Regions from separate parts of the Noviherbaspirillum saxi genome, predicted to be linked through region 3. Evidence: riboswitches for the same ligand, from Rfam matches in the RefSeq annotation. Region 3 holds a riboswitch; each other region holds the start of a gene.
The links. Region 3 has a riboswitch for cobalamin ahead of cobT (nicotinate-nucleotide--dimethylbenzimidazole phosphoribosyltransferase). Riboswitches for the same ligand answer to the same signal wherever they lie in the genome.

Region 1: it holds a riboswitch for cobalamin, as region 3 does, so the genes downstream of both, D3871_RS08185 (CoA-acylating methylmalonate-semialdehyde dehydrogenase) here and cobT (nicotinate-nucleotide--dimethylbenzimidazole phosphoribosyltransferase) in region 3, are expected to answer to the same signal.
Region 2: it holds a riboswitch for cobalamin, as region 3 does, so the genes downstream of both, D3871_RS29210 (cobaltochelatase subunit CobN) here and cobT (nicotinate-nucleotide--dimethylbenzimidazole phosphoribosyltransferase) in region 3, are expected to answer to the same signal.

What each region holds. Positions count from the first base shown of each region.
Region 1 is NZ_QYUO01000001.1:1,735,228-1,739,867, forward strand. It holds gene D3871_RS08175 (3-hydroxyacyl-CoA dehydrogenase NAD-binding domain-containing protein) at 4-2,082, shown strand; cobalamin riboswitch at 2,230-2,442, shown strand; gene D3871_RS08185 (CoA-acylating methylmalonate-semialdehyde dehydrogenase) at 2,715-4,250, shown strand; gene D3871_RS08190 (acyl-CoA dehydrogenase family protein) at 4,264-4,640, shown strand, end outside.
Region 2 is NZ_QYUO01000003.1:1,354,413-1,359,052, forward strand. It holds gene D3871_RS29210 (cobaltochelatase subunit CobN) at 1-2,390, opposite strand, end outside; cobalamin riboswitch at 2,632-2,836, opposite strand; gene D3871_RS29215 (zinc-binding dehydrogenase) at 2,942-4,096, shown strand; gene D3871_RS29220 (DMT family transporter) at 4,571-4,640, shown strand, end outside.
Region 3 is NZ_QYUO01000001.1:1,223,364-1,228,003, forward strand. It holds gene D3871_RS05855 (protein phosphatase CheZ) at 1-706, opposite strand, end outside; gene D3871_RS05860 (alpha/beta hydrolase) at 986-1,834, opposite strand; cobalamin riboswitch at 1,932-2,167, shown strand; gene cobT (nicotinate-nucleotide--dimethylbenzimidazole phosphoribosyltransferase) at 2,239-3,273, shown strand; gene D3871_RS05870 (adenosylcobinamide-GDP ribazoletransferase) at 3,279-4,043, shown strand; gene D3871_RS05875 (histidine phosphatase family protein) at 4,045-4,602, shown strand.

The sequences.
Region 1 (4,640 bases), 510 kb from region 3:
GATATGACTGCCGAATACAAGGTCAACGGCGCGGTAGCCGTCATCACGCTCAACAATCCCCCGGTAAACGGCCTCGGCCATACGACCCGTAGCGCCATCGTCGACGGCATGAAGCAAGCCCTGAACGACGATGCGGTCAAGGCGATTGTCATCACCGGCGCGGGCAAGGCATTTTCGGGCGGCGCCGACATCAAGGAATTCAATTCGCCGAAAGCCTTGGCGGAACCGACTCTGCACACAGTCATCAACGTCGTTGAAAGCTCCACCAAGCCGGTAGTTGCCGCGATTCATAGCGTTTGCATGGGTGGCGGTCTTGAACTCGCTTTGGGCTGCAACTATCGCGTGGTATCGCCGGCTGCCCAAATCGCACTGCCGGAAGTCAAACTCGGCATCCTGCCCGGTGCTGGTGGAACACAGCGCCTGCCGCGTGTACTCGGTCTTGAAATGGCCTTGAACATGATCGTCTCTGGCAATCCCGTGCCATCGGACAAACTTGCGAAGACAGGCCTGTTCAATGAGCTGGTCCAGGGCGACCTGATGGAAGGCGCAATGGCCTTCGCCGACAAGGTTGCCGATGTGCGTCCGCTGCCGAAGGTGCGCGACATTAAGGTCGACTATCCGAATTACGAAGGTTTCCTCCAGTTCTCCCGCAACACCGTGCGCGCAATGGCTGGTCCGTTCCCGGCGCCGTTGAAGTGCGTGGAAGCCGTCGCCGCCTCCGTCACCAAGAAATTCGATGACGGCATGAAGTATGAACGCGAACTGTTCACGGAATTGGTTCAGACAACTGAATCCAAGGCCTTGCGCCATTCCTTCTTTGGCGAGCGCGCGGCCAGCAAGGTGGCTGATGTACCGGAAGACACGGCGACACGCCCCATCAAGTCGGCTGCGGTCGTAGGCGCCGGCACCATGGGCGGCGGTATTGCAATGAACTTCGCGAATGCCGGCATCCCGGTCAAGATTCTCGAAATGAAACCGGAAGCGCTGGAAAAGGGCTTGGCGACGATTCGCAAGAATTATGAAAACACGCTCAAGAAGGGCAAGCTGACCCAGGAAAAATTCGACCAGCGCGTCGGCCTGATCACCGGCACGCTGTCCTATGAAGATATTGGCCAGGCCGATATCGTGGTCGAAGCGGTATTCGAAGAGATCGGCGTCAAGGAACAGGTATTCAAGAAGCTGGACGAAGTGATGAAGCCGGGCGCAATCCTCGCATCGAACACCTCGACACTAGACGTCAATAAGATCGCCAGCTTCACCAAGCGTCCACAGGATGTGATTGGCCTGCACTTCTTCAGCCCGGCCAATGTGATGAAGCTGCTGGAAATCGTGCGCGGCGAAAAAACAGGCAAGGATGTTCTCGCTACATCCCTGCAGCTGTCGAAGAAGATCAAGAAGACCGGCGTTGTTTCCGGCGTCTGCGATGGTTTCATCGGCAACCGCATGATCGAGCAATACAGCCGTCAGGCCGGCTTCCTGCTGGAAGAGGGCGCATCGCCCGAGCAGGTGGACAAGGCGATTGAAAAATTCGGCTTCGCAATGGGTCCGTTCCGTATGGGCGACCTCGCAGGCAACGACATCGGCTGGGCAATTCGCAAACGCCGTTACGTCGAAAAGCCGGAAGTCACTTATTCCAAGACTGCGGACCTGCTGTGCGAAATGGGCCGTTACGGTCAAAAGACCGGAGCAGGCTGGTACGACTACAAGCCGGGCGACCGCAAACCCTATCCGGCGCAAGTCGTAAACGACATGATCGTCAAGCACTCGGCCGATCTCGGCATCGAGCGCCGCAAGATCAGCGACCAGGAAATCGTCGAACGCCTGGTGTATGCACTCGTCAATGAAGCTGCTTACATCCTCGAGGAAGGCATCGCCCAGCGCGCATCCGACGTCGACATGGTATACCTGACCGGCTACGGTTTCCCGCTGTTCCGCGGCGGCCCGATGTTCTACGCCGATACCGTTGGCCTGCAGAACGTTGTGATGGCAATGGAAAAGTATGCGAAAGGCCGTCATGGCCAAGCCTGGAAACCAGCACCGCTGCTGGCAAAACTGGCGGCCGAAGGCAAGACCTTCAACTGACGCGCCAACGTAATACCTCGATTTACCGGAAAGCCCGGGCCCTCAAGGCCCGGGCTTTTTTCTTGAGGATGAAACTGCACTAGCATTGCGCCCTCATTCGGCAAAACATGCGTATTTTGTATTTACGTTTACGTTAACGTAAATTGATGTTATCGTTAATCATCAGGTGCTGCACCGCCGATTCCGGCGTGCAGTTAAACGGGAAAGCGGTGCGTGTCTATGTATGTGACACCATGCCGCTGCTGCCCCCGCAACGGTAAGCAAGTGTGGTCGCGTCTTTCACGCCACTGGTCGATGGACCGGGAAGGCGATGCGGCAAGTCTTGCAAGCCCGGATACCGGCCTGATGATCTATCAGGAATGGTTGCGGAGGGCAGCGATTCGATGAAGGTCACGTATCGCCTGTGCCATGCAGTGCGCAGCGAGAGGGCCTTATTCGATTTTGCTTCCACCTTCATTCCTTGGGTCTCGGTCGTGCACGGAGGGTGCGTTACCGGGGCGCGCAATGTCCTTTCTTGCAGCGCTCAGTTCGCGGGGCCGGTGCACGAGCGCAAGGAAGGCTGGTGTGCCGGTTCCCTTTACATCATCTGGCTGTAGCGATTGCAGCACAGCCCTGATTCGAGGAAACAGACCATGACCAATCCAGCACAGGCCCATGCGGCCGCCTTTCCCTTTGTCCCCACAGTCAAGCTACTGATCAACGGCGAACTTGTCGAGTCATCGGCCAGGGAATGGCGCGATGTCGTCAATCCCGCCACCCAGGAAGTCCTGGCCCGCGTGCCGTTCGCCACGCCGGAGGAAATCCAGGCGGCGGTCGCCAGCGGCAAGCGCGCTTTCCAAACCTGGCGCAAGACCCCGATCGGCGCGCGCGCGCGTATTTTCCTGAAGTATCAGCAACTCATCCGCGAGAACATGAAGCAACTCGCGGCTATTCTGACGGCAGAGCAAGGCAAGACGCTCGCCGATGCGGAAGGCGATATTTTCCGCGGGCTGGAAGTCGTCGAACATGCCGCCAACATCGGCGGCCTGCAAATGGGCGAACTAGCGAACAATGTCGCCAATGGCGTCGATACCTATACCCTGCTGCAGCCGCTGGGCGTATGCGCCGGCATTACACCTTTTAACTTCCCTGCGATGATTCCGCTATGGATGTTCCCGATGGCGATCGCATGCGGCAATACGTTCGTGCTGAAGCCTTCGGAACAGGATCCGTTGGTAACGATGCGGCTCGCTGAACTGGCGCTGGAAGCAGGCATTCCGCCCGGCGTGCTGAACGTGGTGCATGGCGGCGAAGACGTGGTCAATGCGATCTGCGACCACCCGGATATCAAGGCTGTGTCGTTCGTCGGTTCCACCCGTGTCGGCACGCATGTGTACCAGCGCGCCTCATTGGCCGGCAAGCGCGTGCAGTGCATGATGGGCGCGAAAAACCATGCGGTCATCCTGCCGGACGCCAATAAGGAACAAACCATCAATAGCCTGGTCGGTGCGACCTTCGGCGCCGCTGGACAGCGCTGCATGGCCGTATCCGTGGCAGTACTGGTCGGAGACGCCCGGCACTGGATAGCGGATCTGGTGTCAACCGCAAAGACGCTCAAGATCAATGCCGGAGTCGAGCCGGGTACCGACGTGGGGCCGGTGATCTCATGTGCTGCACGCGAACGTGTGCTCGGCCTGATCGAGCGCGGCGTGGCGGAAGGCGCAACGCTGGAGCTCGACGGCCGCCGCCCGCATGTGCCTGGCTATGAACAAGGGAACTTCGTCGGTCCGACGATCTTCTCCGGCGTCAAACCCGGCATGAGCATCTACGATCAGGAGATCTTCGGCCCGGTACTTTGCCTTGCCTCGGCGGCCACGCTTGACGAAGCGATCGACCTGATCAACGCCAATCCGAACGGCAACGGCACGGCGATCTTCACGCAGTCCGGCGCGGCCGCGCGCAAGTTCCAGGAAGAGATCGACGTCGGCCAGATCGGTATCAACGTGCCGATCCCGGTGCCGGTTCCGCTGTTCTCATTTACCGGTTCGCGTGCGTCGAAGCTGGGCGACCTTGGTCCGTACGGCAAGCAGGTCGTGACCTTCTATACCCAAACCAAGACCGTGACACAGCGCTGGTTCGATGACAACAGCTTGTCGGTCGGCGTCAATACCACCATTGCACTTAAGTGATGCGGGAGCTGCAATGGATTTCGATCTCACGCAAGAGCAACTGGCGTTTCGCCAAACGGCACGGGATTTCGCCACCGGCGAGTTGATCCCGCATGCCGCGCATTGGGATGCTCATGCACTGTTCCCGAAAAGCACACTCGCCAAGGCGGGCGAACTCGGCTTTTGCGGCATCTATTCACCGGAGGAAGCCGGTGGACTGGGCTTGTCGCGGCTGGACGCCACAATCGTGTTCGAAGAGCTGGCTGCGGCGGACCCGTCCACTACGGCTTATCTCACGATCCACAACATGGCGACCTGGATGCTATGCACCTGGGGAGCGCCTGCGGTGCGCGCGCATTGGGGCCCGCTGCTGACCGGCGGCAGGAAACTGGCCTCCTACTGCCTGACCGA
Region 2 (4,640 bases), on a different contig from region 3:
TAGTCGATGCCACGTACTGCCAGCACGTCCGCCATCGAGGCTTCCAATTCTGCCTTCAGGTTGAGAGCGATGACCTGTTCGCGGATGGTGCGAGCGGCCTGGGCTTTCAGCGATTCGCTGGAGGCAGCCTGAAAGCTCTCGACAAGCTGGCGCAAGGCCAGCAACTGGTCGTAGAGGGGCGTCGCGGCTAGCGGTGGCGTGAGGTGATCGACGATGACGGCCAAGCCGCGACGCTTTGCCTGGGTTCCTTCGCCGACACCATCGACGATATAGGGGTAGATACCGGGAAGGTCGGCTGCGATCAAGCTTGGATAGTCGTCGGCCGTCAGCCCTACTGCTTTGCCAGGCAGGAATTCGTAGGTGGAGTGGCGACCTACATGCACGATCGCATCGGCCTGGAAGCGGTCACGCAGCCAATGATAGAAGGCGAGATACTGGTGCGGTGGCGTGACGCTGGTATTGGCGTGCAGGAGTTCCTCATCCACTTCCCAGCCACGCGGCGGCTGCGGACCGATGAATACGTTGCCGAACGTGATACCCGGCACAAGCAATTTCCCGCTGTCGACCATTACTTTGCCCGGCGCTGCGCCCCACCCCTTCAGTCCCTCAATACCGTAACCCGTCAGCCGGCGGTTGAGTGGGGCTAGCGTAACGCAACGGTGGCTCGGCTTGTCGGCCAGGCAGGCGAGATAACCGGCTTCCAACGACTGCATGTCGCGGATTGCCTGGTCGCGTTTCGGATGATCGGCGCCGTCCACCAGATGACGCAATTCCTTTAACACCGCATCGACTCGTTTGCGACCGACCGCACGTTCGTTGGCGGCCTCGGCTTCGAGCACTTCAGCCTGCAGCCGTCCGAGCGGTCCGCCCGTCATTTCAGCCTGGACGCGAACCGGCAGCGTCGCAAACCAGCGGGCATAATCGGCTGCTTTGATCGTTTCAACGGAAGAGCTCAACTCACGTAGCGCAGCGCGGTCTTCCGGCAGATTCACACCGTGAGACATGATGCGATCGAGCAGCGCTTCCGGCGACGCGGGCAAATCACCGACCGTATAGCCTGCCGCCTTAAGCGCGTGCAGCATGTCGAACAATGACGCCGGCACATCAAGGTTGTCGGCGCCGATGTTTTGACGTCCCGGCGGGTGGTTGTAATAGATGATGGCAACGCGCTTGTCCCGGTTTGCCTTGCTGCGCAACGTCAGCCATCGATGGACGCGGGCCGCGAGGCGATCAACTTCCACTGCCAATGTGGCGGGCGGTCGCGTTTCAATGCCGGTAACCCGATCCAGCTTGCTACGTCCAAGCGCCGAGACGACAATAGGCTGGCCGATACCCTGCAGCTCAGGCAAGGCAACGCGGTACTGCACGGAGTCGGCCGGCAGTCCATCGGGTGAGAGACGCCACTGGGTCACGTTACGATCAGTTAAGCGGATAGCTTTGAGCACTGGCACATCCAGCTTTTTGAAGGCTTCAGTTACAGTCTCCCGTCCTTCGGCGGCTCCCACCACGAAATCCTGCAACACAATCAACGCTTTCGGCTTAGCTGGAGCAATCAGCTCGGGCAGGCGCTCGAGCGCGTTCCGCGAAGCGCCGCCCCAGCGGGTCAATACCTGCACACAGGGCAGGCCCCGTTGTTCGATGCGCTGGCAGATAGCTGTGGGAGCGCTGCCGTCCATGTTGGCGAGGTCGAGGACAACGACGGTTGGCATCGCCTTCAGGCCAAGGGCTTCACCGCCGCCCCAGGCTGCCGCATCGCTTAATTCCTTGTCGCCGACACGCAATCGCAGCGTCGGTTCCGGTTTCACTGCTGCCAAGGTGTGGCGCGGGTCAAGTAGATGCGCGAAGAGCGCCGCCGTATTTTCAGTGCCGCCGGCCTGCCATATTTGGCGCGCGGCTAGCCAGTGACGGGCCGTCGGGTAAGCTGTGGCGGCAGCCAGTGCTGCTGCGGGCGGGTGTTCAAGCGCAAGCTCGCGTAAGGTTTCTGGAGGGAAGTTATTCAGGCTGCCTGATTTATTCGCAGAAAGATTACGGCTCATCAGGCTTAAACCGGAGTCGCCGTTCATCGCCAGGACAGCCGCTTGCGGTCGGGCATACCGCGCCACGGCATCCTTCAGGCGCCGCGAGGGATCCCCGAAGACAGAGACCGCTAATACGATGTCGGCCTGCGCAAGCCACTGGCTGAGTTGCCTGTCGCTCGCCGCCATGAGTTGAGCCGGCGTACGCAACAGAATGCGGTCGTTCGGGTGGCTTGCGAGATGGCGGTGCGCTGCCTCGATCGCAGTCGGAGCAGCGCGTTCAGTGACGATGCCAAATAGGGTTGCCGCGTTTAGCTGCCCAGAGATCGCGCAGAAGAGGATGCAAACCAGATAGGATGCGAGTTTACTGACCATCAATATGGATTTTCACTATAGTCCAGCGCTGATCAGTGGTAGAAAAATCAGCGAAGAGAACTCTTGGGGAAGCTCACCATCCGTTGCAGAAGCTTTTTTGTCGAGCGTGCAAAAGATTATCGAGCGACACTAGGTTCCCTTTGATTGGCATATGCAATGCACCAGATCCAGGCGAAACTGTTCTATGAGAGGTTGCGGCACGCAGCCATCAACAGAACCTTTCCCATCACCCCGGGGAATGGTGCTACTTATGCTTTAGGCCGGTCTCCTGGCTTGCCATCTTCTTTCTCCGTTCCTTCCCATGCACTAGCACAGTGGAGCAATGCGGAGTCATCCGGCCTACAGTAGCGGGGGCTGCGCCGGAATGTCTGAATATCAGAGTCACCGGCTTCCCGTTTCACCCTCTCAATGAACATGAGAAAGGCACCTAAAGTGGCCCGGAGTATAACACCAGTTGAATGGATCGCCGCCTTAAAACATGCAAATCCCGCCGGTGTTAAGATCAGCGTCATTCCCCAAAACCGGCCAAAGCCATCGCGAAGGAGACAGCAATGCACACCAATGAATCAGGTACCTCCCTGCAACTTCGTTCGCTCGTCAAAAAAAGCGGTGAGCTGGAGTTGTCTCTGGTTGAAGTGCCTGTGCAGGTACCCAAGGACAATGAGGTGCTGGTTCGCATCGACGCCTCCCCTATCAACCCCTCCGACATTGGCCTGCTGTTCGGCGCAGCCGACATGAGCGCGGCGACGGCCATCGAAACGGCCAACGGCCCTGTCGTCACAGCCCGTGTTCCAGAACGCGGATTGAAAGCCATGGCCGCGCGGCTCGACATGTCCATGCCGGTGGGTAACGAGGGCGCCGGACTCGTGGTTGGATCGGGCGCATCCGCCGCTGCCCGGCAGCTGCTGGGCAAGACCGTCGCTGTGCTCGGTGGCGCCATGTACTCTCAGTACCGCTGCGTCCCGGTAGAGCAATGCCTGCTGCTGCCGGATGGCGCAACCGCCGTGGAGGGGGCATCCTCGTTCGTCAATCCATTGACTGCACTCGGCATGGTGGAAACCATGCGTGCGGAAGGACACAAGGCACTGGTGCACACGGCCGCTGCATCCAATCTTGGCCAGATGCTGAACCGCATTTGCCTGCAGGACGGTATCGACCTGGTCAACATTGTGCGGTCGCAGGAGCAGGAAAACCTGCTCAGGAAAATCGGCGCGAAGTACATTTGCAATTCCGATGCCGATAACTTCATGCCGTCGCTGACCGATGCGCTTGCGGCAACCGGTGCGACGATCGCGTTCGACGCCATCGGTGGCGGCAAGCTGGCCGGACAGATCCTCAGCGGAATGGAAGTTGCGGCAAACAGAAACGCCAAGGAATACAGCCGCTACGGCTCAACCACGTTCAAGCAGGTCTATATCTACGGCTCGCTGGACATGCGCCCGACGGAATTTATCCGCGACTTCGGCATGACCTGGGGCATGGGAGGTTGGCTGCTGTTTCCGTTCCTGCAGAAGGCCGGTCCGGCGACCGTTGAACGACTGAAGCAACGCGTGGCCGCCGAATTGAAAACGACCTTCGCCAGCCATTACACGAAGGAAGTTTCGCTTGCCGAAGCCTTGCAGCCGGATGCGATTGCAGCATATGGCAAGAGAAGCACCGGCGAGAAATACCTGATCGTCCCCTCGAAGGGACTGGTCGGGCAGTGAGCGATATTGCTGACGTTCTGATATTCGTTCTGTAGGCGCCGGCAGGGAGACCTCGTGGCCGGTGTTCGATAACCATAGTCGTATGCATGCCCGCTGTGGGGCCGCCCACAGCCGGAGAATCGAGTTCGACGATCTCATGCTTTCCGTTCGCTGGCAGCCGGCAGCCATTCCCTCCTTTTCGCGAATCAGCAAAAGCGCTTCTCCATGCGCTTGTTAAAACACGTTTTGAGCCTCGCCAAGTGAGTTGAAAGGCGTCGCATCAGGCACAGATGCCGATCTGTCGTTAAACCATCGTTAGACGCATTAAAGAAACACTACAAAGCCAGAATGTATGACGCCAATGCGAAGTTGTACGATGACTGTTATGATCTTCCCTTTTGATGCCGCGTCGGCCGCTATAACCGGCGCGCAGCTTGTTCTGATTTTTCAATCTTCCTGTCCATGTCAACTGTATCAGCCGTGAAATCCCGCAGTATGCCCTCCGTCGGCAACATCTTTACCAAGCCCAAAGTCGTCTTGCTGATCGCTACCTTATGCTGCCTGC
Region 3 (4,640 bases):
TCAATTCCACCGGTTTGCTTTCGGCGGCAGCCATCGCGGCTTTCACTTCCGGCGGTGCATTGTCGCGCAGCAGCTGCGCCAGTTCTTTTTCCGCAGTGCTGGTGATGTGGACGATTTTCTTGATCAGCTGGCCGGTGATGTCCTGGAAATCCTGCGCCATCATGATATCGAGCAGGCGTGCCTTCTCGGTTTCGGTGGCATCCATCACGACAGTGGCAAACTGGCGCGAATCGCCGGCCAGCGCCTTGAATTCGTCGATGCTGAGCTTGCCGTCGAACAGCATGGCCCAGCGGGTTTCCATGTCCTTGGCCTTCTTGGACAAGGCTTCCTGTTCGGGAAGGCAGGTGTCGACCGTGTTGAGCACCTTGTTGGCCGCCTGTTCGGTCAGCGCGGCGACATGCTCCAGCCGTCCTTGGGCGTCGGTGATCTGGCTGGCGACATCCGACAGCGAACGGTCGTAGCCCAGTTCGCGCAGCGAGTCGTGCAGCATGCGCACGATGCCGCCGAGGCGCTCATACATACCCTTGTCCGACTGGTCTTCAGGGGCCTCGGATGCATTGTCGACCACCTCGGCGACGGGTTCTTCGCCATCATCTTCCATCACTTCCGGCGCGGATTCCGCCGGGACCACTGTTTCCACGGTTTCCACGCGTTGCGCGGCTACTTCGTCAAACAGTGCTTCAAGATCATCTGCAGCGTCGCTCATGTCGGTACTTCCCTTTGTTCGTAGTCAGCCTGTTATCGGTGTCGGTCAAAAGCTGGTTGCAGTGCACGGACTTGCGCAACTCACCACGCCTTAGCCGCACACCCTGTAAAAGACGCTTCAGCGGAGATGCGCCTGCGATACCTGCAGGCGTGCGATACCCAGCTATTCTTCAATACGATTATCAGTCACGAATTTCTTCTGCGCAACACGAACTTGCAGCGCGCACAAATGCGCGGCCGTAAACTGTTGCGATGAGGTTCCGTCAAGACAGAATCCACGCTATATGCTTGTTAAAAGATCAATGGTCGCTTGGCACAAAGGATGACCCGGCGTTGCAAACGCATCGCAGATCGTCAGGTGATTCAGTCCAGGGAGGGGAACGGCGGCGCGGTGCGCAGGCTTCCAGGCGTTTTCAAGCAGTTCCGTCTGGCGCCTGAACTCGTCCGATTCCAGCGCGCCATAGGCGGTAATGAAGGGCGCAGGATGCGGCTGAGGCATCAGGACCGGCGACAACGGGGCAACGTCCTGTTCGGTCAACTTGAGGTCGACATTGACAAACTCCGCATGCCGCACCGGTTCCAGGTCGTACAGTCCCGACATCAGCACGCCGCCCTTGATCAGGTCGGCCGGCAGGTCGCTGCCATAGACAGTCCAGTGCGCGGCCATCATCATTGCAGCCAGGTGCGCGCCGGCCGAATGACCCGCCACCACGATGCGGCGCGGATCGAAATCGTATTTGTCGGCGTTGCGGTATAGCCATGCCACCGCGCGCAGTTGCTGACACACGATCTCGGCGATCGACGCATGCGGCGCCAAGGTATAGTTGGTCAGCGCGACATTGAAGCCGGCGCGGGTAAAGGCCGGCGCCATGAAAGAAAAATCGGATTTGTCGAGCGAGCGCCACCAGCCGCCATGAATGAATACCAGCAGCGGCGCATCGCTGCGGCTCGCCGGAAAAAAGTCCAGACGTTCGCCGCTGGATTCGCCAAAGGCCAGATCGAACAGTGCAGCATGCGAGCGGCGCACCTGCATCGAGTCTTTCAGCCAGCGTGTGAAAATATAAGGGTGGTCGGGAATGGAGGCACGGGCGTTGTATTGCTGGTTGTAGTATTCGGCTTTGTTTTTCATAAATGACGCGTGAAGGGCAGGGCAAATGCCTAGTCTACTGTCTATTCATCGATATGGCCCGCCCGGCTTGCCGAATTGACTCCGTTCGGCGCGCACCTTACACTGCCTGCATTCTGGTGCCCGCAGCCGCAGTCGCGACTGCAGTTAAACGGGAAACACGCTGCTCCCTGGAGTACAACGTGTGCTGCCCCCGCAACGGTAAGCAAGCGTTATGACGGAAGCCGCAAGGCGACTGCCTGACAGACGGTCCCTCGTACCACTGTGCAGTCTGCATGGGAAGGTCGACCGGTTCATCTTGCCAGCCCGGATACCGGCCGGAATGGTTGGCGGACAGTTGTTCAGTTCGCCGGCGCAGTGCATGCAGACGGGGTTTTCTGCTGTCCCGACCTTCCTATATAAATCACATGCCTATTCCATCTGTCGAACCGACGGTCAATGCTGCGCTATCCACGCTGCTTGAAGCCGCCATCAACAACAAGACCAAGCCGCCGGGCAGTCTTGGCGAACTCGAATCGCTGGCGCACCGGATCGGATTGATTCAGCGTACGGTACATCCGCGTATCGTGGCGCCCGCCGTCATCGTATTCGCCGGCGACCATGGCATCACTGCCGAAAACGTGTCTCCGTATCCGCAAAGCGTCACCTGGCAGATGGTGGAGAATTTTCTTGCCGACGGCGCCGCGATCAATGTGTTCGCGCGTCAGAATGGCTGCGCCTTGCATGTGGTCGATGCCGGCGTCAACCACGATTTCGGTATACGTGACGGGCTGCTGGATCGAAAGATAGGCCGCGGGACGCGCAACTTCGCGCAGCAGCCCGCGATGAGTCATGATGAATGCATGCTTGCGATCGAGCGCGGCGCTGCGTTGGTCGGACGGCTGGACGGCAACGTGATCGGTTTCGGCGAAATGGGAATCGGCAATACGACCGCTGCCGCAGCATTGATGCACAAGATGACCGGCGCGCCGCTCAGCCAATGCGTGGGTGCGGGCGCCGGCCTCTCGGCCGATGGCGTTGCACATAAATTGCAAGTCCTCGAACGTGCGGTTGCGCTGCATGAGCATGCCAGCGAAGCAATCGATGTGCTGACCACCTTCGGCGGGTATGAGATCGCCATGATGGTAGGCGCCATGCTGGCCGCTGCCGAGAAGCACATGGTGTTGATGATTGACGGATTCATTGTCACCAGCGCCTTGCTGGTGGCGGCGAAACTGCAGCCGGCGATACTCGACTACTGTGTGTTCTCGCATTGTTCCGATGAACGCGGACACCGGCTGATGCTCGCGCATCTTGGCGCGCGTCCCTTGCTGCAGCTGGGATTGCGTCTGGGCGAGGGCAGCGGCTGCGCGCTGGCGTTGCCGCTGGTGCATGCAGCGGTCAATTTTCTCAATCGCATGGCGACCTTCGAATCTGCGCAGGTCAGCGGCAAGGAGCGCTAGGCGCCATGCATCAGCTCAGGCTGTTTTTCACCGCGCTGCAATTCTTCACGCGCCTGCCGATTCCGCGCTGGGTCGGATTCGAGCCGGAATGGCTGCATCATGCAAGCCGGTATTTCCCTGCAGTGGGCATCGTGGTCGGTGCGGTCACTGCCAGCGTCTATGCACTGGCGAGCCTGTGGCTGCCGCCCCTCGTCGCGGTCATGTTGTCGACGATTGCGGGCATTTACCTGACCGGCGCGTTTCATGAGGACGGTTTCGCCGATACCTGCGACGGGATGGGCGGCGGCATGACGCGCGAACGGGTGCTGGAGATCATGACCGATTCGCGCATCGGCGCTTACGGTGCGATCGGTATCGTGCTGATACTGGGCCTGAAATCTGCAACGCTCGCGCAATTGCCTCCACAGGCGGCTATCGCTGCACTGTTGCTGGGGCATCCACTGTCGCGCCTGGCAGCCAGTGCCTTGATATGGAAGCTCGCCTATGTCAAAGGCGAGGGCAAGGCAAAGCCTCTGGCGCAAGGCATGACACACGGGGAGTTTCTTGTTGCGGTCCTGTCGACGGCCGTACCGGTGGCGGTCTTGCTGACACTAGGCTGGCTGAACCTGCAAGCCTTGCTTGCTGCCCTTGCGGCGGTAGTCCTTGTCACTCTTTGGCTTGCGCGCAAATTCGTTCGCCGTCTCGGCGGCTACACCGGTGATTGTCTTGGCGCAGTCCAGCAGGTCGCTGAAGTCGTCTGCTACCTTGCCGTCCTGGCAGCCGCACACTGAAATGCGTTTGTATCTGATCCGTCATGGCAAGCCCGAGGTTGAGCCTGGCGTCTGTTATGGCAGCACCGATCTCCGTGTATCGGAGCCTGAACATGCACGCGTGCTGGCGTCGCTATTACCCGCACTGCCGCATGGCCTACCGGTCTATTGCAGTCCGCTGCAACGCTGTCGCGCATTGGCGGTCGCCATCGCCGACGCAAATGGCAGTGCTAATGCGATCGTCGACCCGCGTCTCGCAGAGATGGATTTCGGCGCCTGGGAAATGCGCCCCTGGCAAAACATTTCTCAAGCCGAAGTCGACGCTTGGGCTGCCGATGTCGTCCATTACCGTCCCGGCGGCGGCGAAACCGTGCTTGAAGTGGCGACGCGCGTCCGCGACTTTCATGAAAGCTTGCGTGCGCAATCAGTGCAGACAGCGATCGTCGTTTGCCATGCGGGAAGCTTGCGCCTGCTTAGCCAATGTCCACACTACGGTTCTGTTGCTGAAGTGGCGCGCCATGCCGCTGCTGTGATGCATGATATTGGTTACGGGACACTCTCTATCCTTGATTGTCAGTAAGGCAAGTTCCGGTTTGGCCGGCACGAGAAATTCTGTTT